2 regions of the Streptomyces anatolicus genome follow, and region 1 is predicted to be linked to the other one. Evidence: predicted binding sites of a transcription regulator. Region 1 holds the regulator's gene; the other holds the start of a gene.
The links. The regulator HrcA, encoded in region 1, represses chaperone genes, less so after heat shock. The targets are predictions, from matches to a motif close to TTNGCACTCNGNNNNNCNGAGTGCNAA.
Positions count from the first base shown of each region.

Region 1 (5,939 bases):
GCTTGCCATTACCGTCGTCGTCGCCGTCGTCGTTGCCGTCGTCCGCCCCGCAGTTGCCGAGGACGTCGACCTGGAACCACTCCTTGCCGTCGACCTTCGCGGTGAGGTTGCCGCGTACGCATCTGCCGTCGACGACCGCGTGCACCTTGCCCTTGATGGTGATGTCCTGGTCGCTGTCGGACTCGCCCTGGCAGTCCACCTCGACGACGGCCTCGCGGGTGGGAGAGCCGCTCTTGGGCGTCACGCGGTCCTCGTAGCGGGCCGTACAGCTGATCCACGCCACGTCGAGGCGCTGCCGCTCCAGCGCCTTGGTGCCCATCTCGTCCACGGTGAGCGCGACCGCCGAGGTGTTCAGGTCACCGCCTCCGGGCTCGCACGCGCTGACGCCGAGCGTGGCGGCGCCGGCGAGCCCGACGGCGTACAGGATCGGCTTGCGCCGCTGCCACACGTTCCGCTGCTGTAACCGTCTCAATGCCCCCATAGGCGGCAGAGTGCCACTCCGAACGCCCGCGCGGTAGACCGCATGCGGCCATCTGTCGGGTGGCGCCCGGCCGCCCGGCGGGCGTCAGGACCAGCGGCCCGTGCGGCCGAGGAGGAGCGCGGTGGCGGCCGTGCCCGCGGTCGAGGTGCGCAGCACGCTGCGGCCGAGGCGGTAGGGCTTCGCCCCGGCCTCGGCGAACGCCGCCAACTCGTCCGGGGAGACGCCCCCTTCGGGCCCGACCACCAGCACGATGTGTCCGGTCGACGGGAGCGGGGCGGTGGCCAGCGGTTCGCTGCCCTCCTCGTGCAGGACGGCGGCGAAGTCGGCGCCCGCGAGCAGGGCGGCGACCTGCTTGGTCGAGGCCGCGTCGGCCACCTCGGGGAAGCGCACCCGGCGCGACTGCTTGCCCGCCTCGCGCGCGGTGGCCCGCCACTTGGCGAGCGCCTTGAGGCCGCGCTCGCCCTTCCACTGCGTGATGCACCGAGAGGCGGTCCACGGCACGACGGCGTCGACGCCGGTCTCCGTCATGGTCTCGACGGCCAGTTCACCCCGGTCGCCCTTGGGCAGCGCCTGGACGACGGTGATCCGGGGCTCCTGCTCGGGCTCCTCGCGCACGGAGTCCACACGCACCACGAGCCGGTCCTTGCCCTCGGTGTCGACGACCACGCACTCCGCCCACCGCCCGGCGCCGTCGGTCAGGACGACGTCCTCACCGGCGCGCAGCCGCTTCACGGAGACCGCGTGGCGCCCTTCGGGCCCGTCGAGTACGTAACGTCCAGCGCCGCCCGCGTCGAAGTGCTCGTCGAAGTGCTCGACGACGAAAACAGGGGCGGTCACGCCTCGCCGCCCTGCCCCTCGGAGGCCAACACGCCCTTCGCCTCGGCGAGTTCGGCCGCGAGGACCTCCACGAGCTGCCCGGCGGGCAGCTCCCTGGCGAGCCGGTGGCCCTGCCCCGCCCAGAGCGCCATGCCCTGCGCGTCACCGGCCTTCGCGGCGGCCTTGCGCAGGCCGCTGGTGAGGTGGTGCACCTCGGGGTAGGCGGCGGGCGCGTACGGCCCGTGCTCGCGCATGAAGCGGTTGACGAGGCCGCGCGCGGGCCGCCCGGAGAAGGCCCGGGTCAGCTCGGTGCGCAGGAACATCGGATTGGTCATGGCCTGCTTGTGCAGGGCGTTGGCGCCCGACTCCGGGGTGACCAGGAACGCCGTGCCGAGCTGCGCGGCGTCCGCGCCCGCCGCGAGCACCGCGGCGATCTGCGCGCCGTGCATCAGGCCGCCGGCCGCGACGAGGGGGACCTGGACGGTCTCGCGGATCTGCGTGAGGAGGGAGAGCAGTCCGATCCCGGCGCCGTCGGCCTCGGGGTTGTCGCGGTGGGTGCCCTGGTGGCCGCCCGCCTCGACGCCCTGCACGCAGACGGCGTCGGCGCCGGCCCACTGGGCGGCCTGCGCCTCTTCGGGCGTGGTGACGGTGACGACGGTGAGGGTGCCGACGCGCGCGAAGGAGTCGAGGACGTCACGGGTCGGGCAGCCGAAGGTGAAGGAGACGAGCGGCACCGGGTCGTCGAGCAGGATCGCCAGCTTGGCGTCGTACCCGTCGTCGCGCCCGCTGTCCGGGTCGCCGAGCGAAGTCTCGTACCAGGTGGCCTCACCGGCGAGCTGGCTGCGGTAGACGTCGACGGCGGCGGCGTCCGCCGTGTCGGGCTGCGGCATGAAGAGATTGACGCCGAAGGGCCGCGAGGTCAGGCTGCGCAGCTGCTTGACCTCCTGGTACATCCCGTCGGCGGTCTTGTACCCGGCGGCGAGGAACCCCATCCCACCGGCCTCGGAAACGGCCGCGGCCAACTGCGGACAGGAGGCACCGCCCGCCATGGGGGCCTGCACGATCGGATAACGGCAGAGCTCGGTCAGTGCGGAGGACATACCCGCATAGTCCCACGCCCCACTCACCCAACCGAATCGCGCCCTAAGGGCCGAGCGCCCCGTAAGGGGCGCGGGGAACTGCGCGAGCAACCAAACCTCAACCCGCACACAAAAACAGGCCGCCCCCGGCACGGAAGACCCGCCCGGGGGCACAGAAGGAACCCGCTCTAGGCGCTACCGCCCGTTGAACGCATCTTTGAGGCGAGAGAAAAGCCCCTGCTGCCCCGGCTGAAACTGCCCCGTAGGCCGCTCCTCACCCCGCAGCTGCGCAAGCTCCCGCAAAACCCGCTCCTGCTCGGCATCAAGCTTCGAGGGCGTGAGGACCTCGACGTGCACGATGAGGTCACCTCGCCCGCCACCCCGCAGATGCGTGATGCCGCGCCCGTGCAGCGGGATCGACTGCCCGGACTGCGTGCCGGGCCGGATGTCGACCTCCTCCATGCCGTCGAGCGTCTTCAACGGCACCTTCGTGCCGAGCGCCGCCGCCGTCATCGGAATGGTGACCGTGCAGTGCAGGTCGTCCCCACGGCGCTGGAAGACGTCGTGCGGCAGCTCGTGGATCTCGACGTAGAGGTCACCGGCGGGCCCGCCACCGGGCCCGACCTCGCCCTCGCCCGCGAGCTGGATCCGCGTGCCGTTGTCGACACCGGCCGGGATCTTCACGGTCAGCGTGCGCCGCGAACGGATCCGGCCGTCACCGGCACACTCCGGACAGGGCGTCGGCACGACCGTGCCGAACCCCTGGCACTGCGGGCACGGCCGCGAGGTCATGACCTGGCCGAGGAAGGACCGCGTGACCTGCGACACCTCACCGCGACCGCGGCACATGTCACACGTCTGCGCCGAGGTCCCCGGCGCGGCACCCTCACCGCTACAGGTCGTACACACCACGGCGGTGTCGACCTGGATGTCCTTGGTGGTCCCGAAGGCGGCCTCGTCGAGGTCGATCTCCAGCCGGATCATGGCGTCCTGGCCACGGCGCGTACGCGAGCGCGGCCCGCGCTGCGACGCCGTCCCGAAGAACGCGTCCATGATGTCGGAGAAGTTGCCGAAGCCACCGGCGCCGAAGCCGCCCGCGCCTCCGCCGCCGCCCGCCTGGGACAGGGGGTCGCCGCCGAGGTCGTAGACCTGCTTCTTCTGCGGGTCCGACAACACCTCGTACGCGGCGTTGATCTCCTTGAAGCGCTCCTGAGTCTTCGGGTCCGGATTCACATCCGGGTGAAGCTCACGCGCCAGCCTCCGGAAGGCCTTCTTGATCTCGTCCTGGGAAGCGTCGCGGCGCACGCCGAGTACGGCGTAGTAGTCCGTGGCCACTTACGACTCCGCCAGGATCTGTCCGACGTAACGTGCCACTGCGCGTACTGCTCCCATCGTTCCCGGATAGTCCATGCGGGTCGGTCCGACCACGCCTAGTTTCGCGACTGCCTCGCTGCCCGAACCGTAGCCGACCGAGACCACGGAGGTGGAGCTGAGGCCCTCATGGGCGTTCTCATGACCGATCCGTACGGTCATGCCCGAATCCGTCGCCTCGCCCAGCAACTTGAGGAGCACGACCTGCTCCTCCAGCGCTTCGAGCACGGGACGGATGGTGAGGGGAAAGTCATGTCCGAAGCGGGTGAGATTGGCGGTTCCGCCGATCATCAGCCGCTCCTCGGTCTCCTCGACAAGAGTTTCGAGGAGGGTGGAGAGGACCGTCGCGACCGTGCCGCGGTCCTCGGTCTCGAAGGCCTCGGGCAGGTCCTGCACCAGCTGCGGCACATCCGCGAAGCGGTGGCCCGCGACCCTGCTGTTGAGGCGCGCCCGCAGATCGGCGAGCGAGGTCTCGCCGAAGGGGGCCGGACAGTCGATCATGCGCTGCTCGACCCGGCCCGTATCGGTGATCAGTACGAGCATCAGGCGCGCCGGAGCGAGCGAGAGCAGCTCCACGTGGCGCACGGTCGAGCGCGTGAGCGAGGGGTACTGCACCACGGCGACCTGCCGCGTCAGCTGCGCGAGCAGCCGCACCGTCCGCCCCACGACGTCGTCGAGGTCGACGGCGCCGTCGAGGAAGTTCTGGATGGCCCGCCGCTCGGGCGTGGTCATCGGCTTGACGCCCGCGAGCTTGTCGACGAAGAGGCGGTACCCCTTGTCGGTCGGGATGCGGCCCGCGCTGGTGTGGGGCTGGGCGATGAACCCTTCCTCCTCCAGCGCCGCCATGTCGTTGCGCACGGTCGCCGGGGAGACGCCGAGACTGTGCCGCTCGGTGAGCGCCTTGGAGCCGACCGGCTCCTCCGTCCCGACATAGTCGTGGACGATGGCGCGCAGCACTTCGAGCCTGCGTTCACTGAGCATCGCGCACACCTCCAGCCGTCATCCGTCGCGGTGATCCCCTGCCTGGCACTCAACGCGGGTGAGTGCCAGCCTGTCAAAGGCTCAGTGTACGGCCGTCGGGTACGGGCGCGGCAAGGCCGGATCCTGCTCGGTCTGCCGAGAGGTCGTCAGGTGCCGCAGGGGCTAGCGTCACCGTATGGATGTGGAGCCGGCATGGGAAGCGGCGGGATGGGAGCGGCTGTCGCCGCGGGTGGGGCGGTGCCGCCTGCCGGGGTGGGACTGCACGGCGGGGCTCGTCGTCGGCGAGGGGGCGGCGCTGATGATCGACGCGGGGTCGGGTCTGGCGGAGGGCGCGGTGCTGCGGACGCGGGCCAGGGAGATCGTCGGCGGGGGCCGCCGCGTGACGCATCTCGCGTTGACGCACCCGCACTTCGACCATGTGCTCGGGGCCGCGGCCTTCGCGGGCGTGGAGGTGTACGGCGCGGTGGGCATCGACACGGTGTTCGCCAGGGGCGCCGAGGAGCTGCGGGCGGACGCGGTGCGGCACGGGGTGGCCCCGGAGGCCGCGGCGGAGGCGGCGGACCTCCTCGTGCACCCGCGCCACCTGGTGTCCGGCGAGTGGACGCTCGACCTCGGCGGCGGTGTGCAGGTGCTGCTCGCGAACGTAGGGCCCGGCCACTCGGGCCACGACCTGGTGGTCCTGGTGCCGGGCGGCGAGGAGGGACCGGAGATCGTCTTCTGCGGGGACCTGGTCGAGGAGTCGGGCGAACCGCAGGCGGGCGCGGACGCGGTGCCCGCGCGGTGGCCGGCGGCGCTGGACCGGCTCCTGGAGCTGGGCGGTCAGGACGCGCGGTATGTGCCGGGGCACGGTGCGGTAGTGGATGCGGCTTTTGTCCGTGCGCAGCGGGCCACACTGGCGGCCCGTTTCGGCGTGTCGTAACGGGCGGCCCGCGGCTTCTTCCTATCGTCGGCAAAATGCGCCAGTACTCCGCCGATCTCACGCCGCCCTGGAAGAAGCCGAAGCCCGTGCCGGAGGTGGCGGCGGACGCCGGCCTCGTGGTGGAGGAGCTGGGCACCGGTTTCTGCGGGGCGGTGATCCGCTGCGAGAAGACGGCGCAGGGGCCGACGGTGACGCTGGAGGACCGCTTCGGCAAGCACCGCGTCTTCCCGATGGAGCCCGGGGGGTTTCTCCTGGAGGGCAAGGCGGTCACTCTAGTCCGCCCGGCCTCGGC
Region 1 is NZ_WMBF01000361.1:566-6,504, reverse strand. Features, by position in the region: partial or broken gene GKQ77_RS24790 (hypothetical protein) at 1-481, opposite strand, end outside; gene GKQ77_RS24785 (16S rRNA (uracil(1498)-N(3))-methyltransferase) at 566-1,318, opposite strand; gene GKQ77_RS24780 (nitronate monooxygenase) at 1,315-2,397, opposite strand; gene dnaJ (molecular chaperone DnaJ) at 2,572-3,711, opposite strand; gene hrcA (heat-inducible transcriptional repressor HrcA) at 3,712-4,728, opposite strand; gene GKQ77_RS24765 (MBL fold metallo-hydrolase) at 4,904-5,647, shown strand; partial or broken gene GKQ77_RS24760 (DUF3097 domain-containing protein) at 5,683-5,939, shown strand, end outside.

Region 2 (7,212 bases), on a different contig from region 1:
CACTGCTCGACCTCTTCCAGCACGGTCGGGGTCCTCCCGTATGTGATCCATCTCGCGGTTCGGACGACTATCTCAAGGGTCCAAGGGTTCGGTTACAGTCTTGAACAACGCCGGTGACCATCGCATGTCGGGGTCGCCGCCGCGTGAGATCCACAACTGAAACCCACAATCGAATACCGCTCATCCAGAGGGGCAGAGGGATACGGCCCGTTGAAGCCCCGGCAACCCTCCCGCCGACCGCGAGGTCACGGTGGGGAAGGTGCCAATTCCGTCTCGCGGCGAGATGCGTCGCGAGGAAGATGAGGAGAAAGGGCCTCGCCTCCATGGCTGTGCAGACTGTCGCCACCGAAACCCCCGCGTCGACCGTTGACCTCGGTCCCGCCTCGGGTCTCTCCTGCCGGGAATGCGGCACCAAGTTCCCCCTCGGCCCGATCTTCGCCTGCGCCGAGTGTTTCGGCCCCCTCGAAGTCGCGTACGACCTGCCCCTCGGCGACCCCGAAGCCCTCCGCAAGCGGATCGAGGCCGGCCCCGCCAACATCTGGCGCTACGCCCCGCTGCTGCCCGTCCCCGCCGACGTGGCCGACAAGCCGAACCTCAACCCCGGCTGGACCAAGCTCGTCAAGGCCGACAACCTCGCGCGCGAACTCGGGATCCAACAAGGCAAGTTGTTCGTCAAGGACGACTCCGGGAACCCCACGCATTCGTTCAAGGACCGCGTCGTCGCACAGGCGCTCGAAGCGGCGAGGGCCTTTGGCTTCACCACCCTCTCCTGCTCCTCCACCGGCAACCTCGCGGGCGCCGTCGGCGCCGCCGCCGCCCGCGCCGGTTTCCGCTCCTGCGTGTTCATCCCGCACGACCTGGAGCAGGGCAAGGTCGTCATGGCCGCGGTCTACGGCGGTGAACTCGTCGGCATCGAGGGCAACTACGACGACGTGAACCGCTTCTGCTCCGAGCTGATCGGCGACCCGCTGGGCGAGGGCTGGGGCTTCGTCAACGTCAACCTCCGGCCGTACTACGGCGAGGGTTCCAAGACCCTCGCGTACGAGATCTGCGAGCAGCTCGGGTGGGAGCTGCCGGATCAGCTCGTCATCCCGATCGCCTCCGGGTCGCAGCTCACGAAGATCGACAAGGGGCTGAAGGAGCTGATCGCGCTCGGCCTGGTGGCCGATAAGCCCTACAAGATCTTCGGCGCGCAGGCCGAGGGGTGTTCGCCGGTGTCGGCCGCGTTCAAGGCGGGGCATGACGTGGTGCGTCCGCAGAAGCCGAACACCATCGCGAAGTCGCTCGCGATTGGTAATCCTGCGGATGGGCCGTACGTGCTTGATATCGCTCGGCGTACCGGTGGGGCCGTGGAAGATGTCGACGATCAGCAGGTCGTCGATGCGATCAAGCTGCTCGCTCGGAGTGAGGGGATCTTTGCGGAGACCGCCGGCGGGGTGACGGTGGGGGTCACGAAGAAGCTGGTCGAGGCGGGGCTTATTGATCCCTCCCTCACCACGGTGGTGTTGAACACGGGGGATGGCCTGAAGACGTTGGACGCGGTTGCCGAGACGTCTCAGGCGACCGCGACGATCAAGCCCAGCCTTGAGGCGTTTCGCTCCGCTGGGCTTGCGGGTTAATCGCCGTAGCACCTGGTGACCGTGGCCGACTGCGGGTCGTGGTCCGTCCTCGCGCAGTTCCCCGCGCCCCTGGCGGGGCGCTACTCATCCCCGCGCTCCTGACGGGGCGCCCTCCATCCCCGTACTTCTGAGGTGAACCACATGAGTGTCAACGTTCGGATTCCTACCATTTTGCGTACCTACACCGGCGGCAAGGCCGAGGTCGCCGCCGAAGGGGCCACCCTCGGTGAGGTCATCGCCGATCTGGAGAAGAAGCACACCGGCATCGCCGCCCGCGTCCTCGACGACCAGGGGAAGCTGCGGCGGTTCGTGAACGTGTACGTGAACGACGACGACGTCCGCTTCGAGCAGGGGCTCGAGACGGCCACTCCGGACGGCGCCGGGGTCTCGATCATTCCCGCGGTCGCCGGCGGCTGATCTCCGCTGATCCAATTCCGCAACTTCCCTGCGTAAATCGAATTGCCCTCTCCGGGAGACAAACGGAGGGGGCAATTCAACTTGGTTGAGCGCGGTACAGTTGGGAAACGCGCTTCAACGTTTGTGCCGAGTGCATATACGAAGTCGGCCCGGAGCCGACAAGAAGCAGCCAAAGCGAGCCGCCCTTTTGGGCCCCATATGGCATTTGCCCGGCCCGACTTGCCCTGGATTCCGGCGAATTCTCCGCATATTGCCGATCGCACGCGCCCATAATTCTCGTCCGATTGACCTGTTGCAGAGGGCAGTTGGGCAGATACATTCAGCGGCGGTCGACGCGTTCCGGCGCACACCCCCAACCAGTGGGGGGTGAGGTCTGACCCGGGTCCGCGAAGTGCGGGTCTGTGCAAGGGCCAGTAATAGGGGAGTTAGGCATGGCTCAGGGCACCGTCAAGTGGTTCAACGCGGAGAAGGGGTACGGCTTCATCGCGGTCGACGGTGGTGCGGATGTTTTCGTCCACTACAGCGCGATCCAGATGGACGGCTACCGCACCCTTGAAGAAGGTCAGCGAGTCGAGTTCGAGATCTCGCAGGGCCAGAAGGGTCCGCAGGCTGACATGGTCAAGCTCGCCGTCTAGCTCGGCGCGATCGACCACCGAAGCAAGCATCGCGAGGGGCTCGTATCCCATGGGGGTACGGGCCCCTCGTGTGCGCCCGGTCGCGCCCCGGTACGACCCGGAGATCCAGGAGAGGCGCTTGCACTCGCAGGGGTCGAGTGCTAATCATTGGGCTTAGCACTCTACGAGTGAGAGTGACAGAACTTGGATCGGGTCGGTGAGGTCCGCAGACCGCGTGGGGCAAGGAACCACACGGTGCGCAGACCGTCCGTCGCGGGCACCAGCACGGTCCGTTTGCGTTTCCACCCCGTCCGGGAGGACCACTTCACATGGCCAAGATCATCGCGTTCGACGAGGAGGCACGGCGCGGCCTCGAGCGCGGCATGAACCAGCTCGCCGACGCCGTCAAGGTGACCCTGGGCCCCAAGGGTCGCAACGTCGTCCTCGAGAAGAAGTGGGGCGCCCCCACGATCACCAACGATGGTGTTTCCATCGCCAAGGAGATCGAGCTCGAGGACCCGTACGAGAAGATCGGCGCCGAGCTGGTCAAGGAAGTCGCCAAGAAGACGGACGACGTCGCCGGCGACGGTACGACCACCGCCACCGTCCTCGCCCAGGCGCTCGTCCGCGAGGGCCTTCGCAACGTGGCCGCCGGTGCCAACCCGATGGCCCTCAAGCGCGGCATCGAGAAGGCCGTCGAGGCTGTCTCCGGCGCCCTCCTTGAGCAGGCGAAGGATGTCGAGACCAAGGAGCAGATCGCTTCTACGGCCTCCATCTCCGCCGCCGACACCCAGATCGGCGAGCTGATCGCCGAGGCGATGGACAAGGTCGGCAAGGAAGGCGTCATCACCGTCGAGGAGTCCCAGACCTTCGGTCTGGAGCTGGAGCTCACCGAGGGTATGCGCTTCGACAAGGGCTACATCTCGGCGTACTTCGCCACCGACATGGAGCGTATGGAGGCGTCGCTCGACGACCCGTACATCCTGATCGTCAACTCCAAGATCTCCAACGTGAAGGACCTCCTTCCGCTGCTGGAGAAGGTCATGCAGTCGGGCAAGCCGCTGCTGATCATCGCGGAGGACGTCGAGGGCGAGGCGCTGTCCACGCTCGTCGTCAACAAGATCCGTGGCACCTTCAAGTCCGTCGCCGTCAAGGCCCCGGGCTTCGGTGACCGCCGCAAGGCCATGCTCGGCGACATCGCCATCCTCACCGGTGGCACCGTCATCTCCGAGGAGGTCGGCCTCAAGCTGGAGAACGCCGGTCTCGACCTGCTCGGCCGCGCCCGCAAGGTCGTCATCACCAAGGACGAGACGACCATCGTCGACGGTGCCGGTGACAGCGACCAGGTCCAGGGCCGCGTCAACCAGATCCGCGCCGAGATCGAGAACTCGGACAGCGACTACGACCGCGAGAAGCTGCAGGAGCGCCTGGCGAAGCTCGCCGGCGGTGTTGCGGTCATCAAGGCCGGTGCCGCGACCGAGGTCGAGCTGAAGGAGCGCAAGCACCGCATCGAGGACGCCGTTCGCAACGCGAAGGCGGCCGTCGAGGAGGGCATCGTCGCCGGTGGTGGCGTGGCTCTCATCCAGGCCTCCGCGGTCTTCGAGAAGCTTGAGCTGGAGGGCGACGAGGCCACCGGTGCCGCCGCTGTGAAGCTGGCCCTGGAGGCCCCGCTGAAGCAGATCGCGGTCAACGCCGGCCTCGAGGGTGGCGTCATCGTCGAGAAGGTGCGCAACCTGCCCATCGGTCACGGCCTGAACGCCGCGACGGGTGAGTACGTCGACATGATCGCCGAGGGCATCCTCGACCCGGCGAAGGTCACGCGCTCCGCTCTGCAGAACGCCGCGTCCATCGCCGCGCTCTTCCTCACCACCGAGGCCGTCATCGCCGACAAGCCGGAGAAGGCGGGCGCTGCCCCGGCCGGCGGCGGCATGCCGGGCGGTGACATGGACTTCTGATCGACCTCTGGTTGATCACTGTCCTCACGTACCGAGGGCGGCACCCTTTCCCTGGATTCTCGGGAAGGGGTGCCGCCCTCGGGCGTTTCTCCGGCGTTCTCCGGCGTTCTCCGGCGTTCTCCGGTGGGTGCAGTCGTACGTCAGCCCGCCCGCTCATAGGTAAGGACGGTCTTCGGGTGGTTGCCGATCTTGCGTAGGCGCAGCGGGCCGTCCGAGGACTTCACGTCGAAGTCGTACTCGTTTGCCTTCGGCGGGCAGTTGACGGTCCTGACGCCCTGATCGAGCTTGAAGTTGCTCATGGACAGGTCGTGCTGGTGGGTGCCGGTGACAACGGCGCTGCCCTTGCATCGCGGGCCGGTGCGGGACTCGATGACCACGCGTGCCCATCTGCCCGGCTCGACCTGGTGGATGGTCAGCTGCTGGCTGCCGTCCGTGGCTCGCCACCGGCCCACGAACCAGGGGTGGATGGGCTTGTACTTCGTGGCCATCCTGGCGAATCCGGAGCCTTTGCGCCAGGTCAGCGTGTTGGTTCCCCAGAAGCTGCGATCGACGAAGTCCACTCGGGCGCCACTGTCGCGGATGCGGGCCTTCGGCCAGACCATGTTGTTTTTGGTCGGGTCGGTGGTCCAGGAGGAGAGGTCCCCGGTGGCGACGGCCGCGATCACCTCTTGCGGTTCTTCGCCGTCCCTGCAGTACACGCCGAAGCCGGCCGCGAGCCACACGGTGTCCCGGTACGCCTTTGCCCTGATGCCGCCGCACGGTTTGGTGCCGGTCTCATAGACCGTCTTCCGGGCGGACCAGGCGTCGTCAGAGGCGTCGCGATGCTGTGCCTCCAGGCCGCGGCGAGTGAAGCGGAGGGACACCTGCCGGCCGTCGGACAGTTCGAGGACGGTGTGGTCGTCGTCGTCCTCGACGACCCGTGAATCAGGCTTGTCCTCCGGTTCGCGGTGGGACTTCGTGTGCTTCGCGCCGCTTCCGGACGGTCCCTTGTCCGATTGCTCGGCGCAGCCGCCGACGGCTGCGCCGAGCATCAGCACCGCTACCGCCCACGCCGCTGCGCTCTTCGTTCTCATGCCGTGTCAGCTCCCCTGTACGCCGTGCCGCGATGCCCGGGCCGGTGGGTGGCACGAACTCGGCGATGCTAGCCGGTGGACGGCCCGCCCCACGCCGCCATCACCCACAACCACGATCTCCCAGCCCAAACCATCGGGGCCGTCCCGGAAGAGAGCTACACCCTTCTCCGGCTACGGCAGCCGGTCCATGATCCAGGCGCAGAGTTCCTCGGTGACCAGGGTGTGGCCCTCGTTCTTCGAGGCGCAGCGGAACTCGTCCAGTTCGCTCAGGGCGTCCTCGGACGCGGTGATCGGGTCGTACAGCTTCTCCTGGGTGTCGATGTCGCGCAGGGCGATCGCGCTGACCGTGGGCACGAAGCAGTGGGCGCGGAGGTCGGCCTCGGAGCCGAGGCCGATGAGCGCGGGGATCTTGTTCAGTTCGTCGGCGAGGATGCCGAAGCCCTCCAGGGTGCCGCCCGGGGCGCCGTCCATCTCGGGGATTCCCGAGGTGTGGATGCGGGGCTTGCGCAGGGTCACGACCCTGAGCTGGGCGACGAGTTGGTCCTCGCCCGCGGACTGGGTGTGCAGGTGGGTGCCGGTGATGGCGAGGCCCTTGCCGTGGAAGGCCCGCTCGCCGGGGCGCACGCCGTTGCTCTGCCCGATGCGTACGCCGTTGGCCACACCGATCTTCTTCGGCCGCTGGGGCCAGCCGCCGACCCGTTCGAGTTCGGCGAGGAACGTGCCGCGCTCCTTGTCGGTCTCGGGGCTGTCGTCCCACTCGGAGATGTGCTGCCACAGCAGCTGGCGGGCGGCGGGGCTGTTCATCTGGTCGGAGAACGCCGCGTTGAGCCGCCGGATGTAGTGCGCGAACGACTGGAGGGCGAGGGGGATCCAGGCGCCGCGGTGCGGACTGTCGTAGGAGAAGTACAGGGCCGTCTGGTGGTCGTTGTCCGGGCCGCCGTCGTGTTCCATCTCGGCGAGCGCGTACCGGGTGACGAGGCCGCCCATGCTGAAGCCGCCGACGGTCAGCGGGTGGTCGCCGACGCGCCGCGCGATGGCCTCGCGGATGGCGGCGCGGGCGACCTTGGCGTTGTCGAGGATGGAGGCGCTGCGCTCGTCGTAGCCGAGCAGGATGACGTCGTAGCCGCGCTGGCGCAGGGCGCTGAGGAACGGGTAGGGGCCGCGTTCCAGGATCTCCCAGGAGAAGTCGAGGTCGCTCGGGCCCGAGCTGAAGCCGTCGCCGAGGATGACGGGCCGGGTCAGGCCGCGCGTCCGGTCGGCGAGGTAGACCCAGGCCCGCCCTGCGGGCAGCGCCCACTCGTCGTCCGGCGCGGGCGCGGCGGCGGGCGCCTCGCGGGCCTGCCTCGGTCCCGGGGCGAGGGTGACGCGGGCGGCGGTCCCGAAGGCCTCGGAGATGCGGCGGGCGTCGGCCTCGGTGAGCGGTTCGGGTTGGTTGGGCTCGGTCATGCGGGTCCCCTCCGATGGCGCTGATGTCGGTCGGCGTCGCCATCTTCGGCACGGCGGGTGGCGGCCGACAGTCGGCCTGGGCCCTTTC
Region 2 is NZ_WMBF01000288.1:39-7,250, reverse strand. Features, by position in the region: partial or broken gene GKQ77_RS22390 (glucosyl-3-phosphoglycerate synthase) at 1-23, opposite strand, end outside; SAM riboswitch class I at 178-306, shown strand; gene thrC (threonine synthase) at 324-1,619, shown strand; gene GKQ77_RS22380 (ubiquitin-like small modifier protein 1) at 1,761-2,036, shown strand; gene GKQ77_RS22375 (cold-shock protein) at 2,468-2,671, shown strand; gene groL (chaperonin GroEL) at 2,980-4,605, shown strand; gene GKQ77_RS22365 (hypothetical protein) at 4,746-5,678, opposite strand; gene GKQ77_RS22360 (esterase/lipase family protein) at 5,850-7,124, opposite strand.
Region 2: a site for HrcA is predicted at 2,825-2,851, ahead of groL (chaperonin GroEL). Genes of this name have one in related genera too.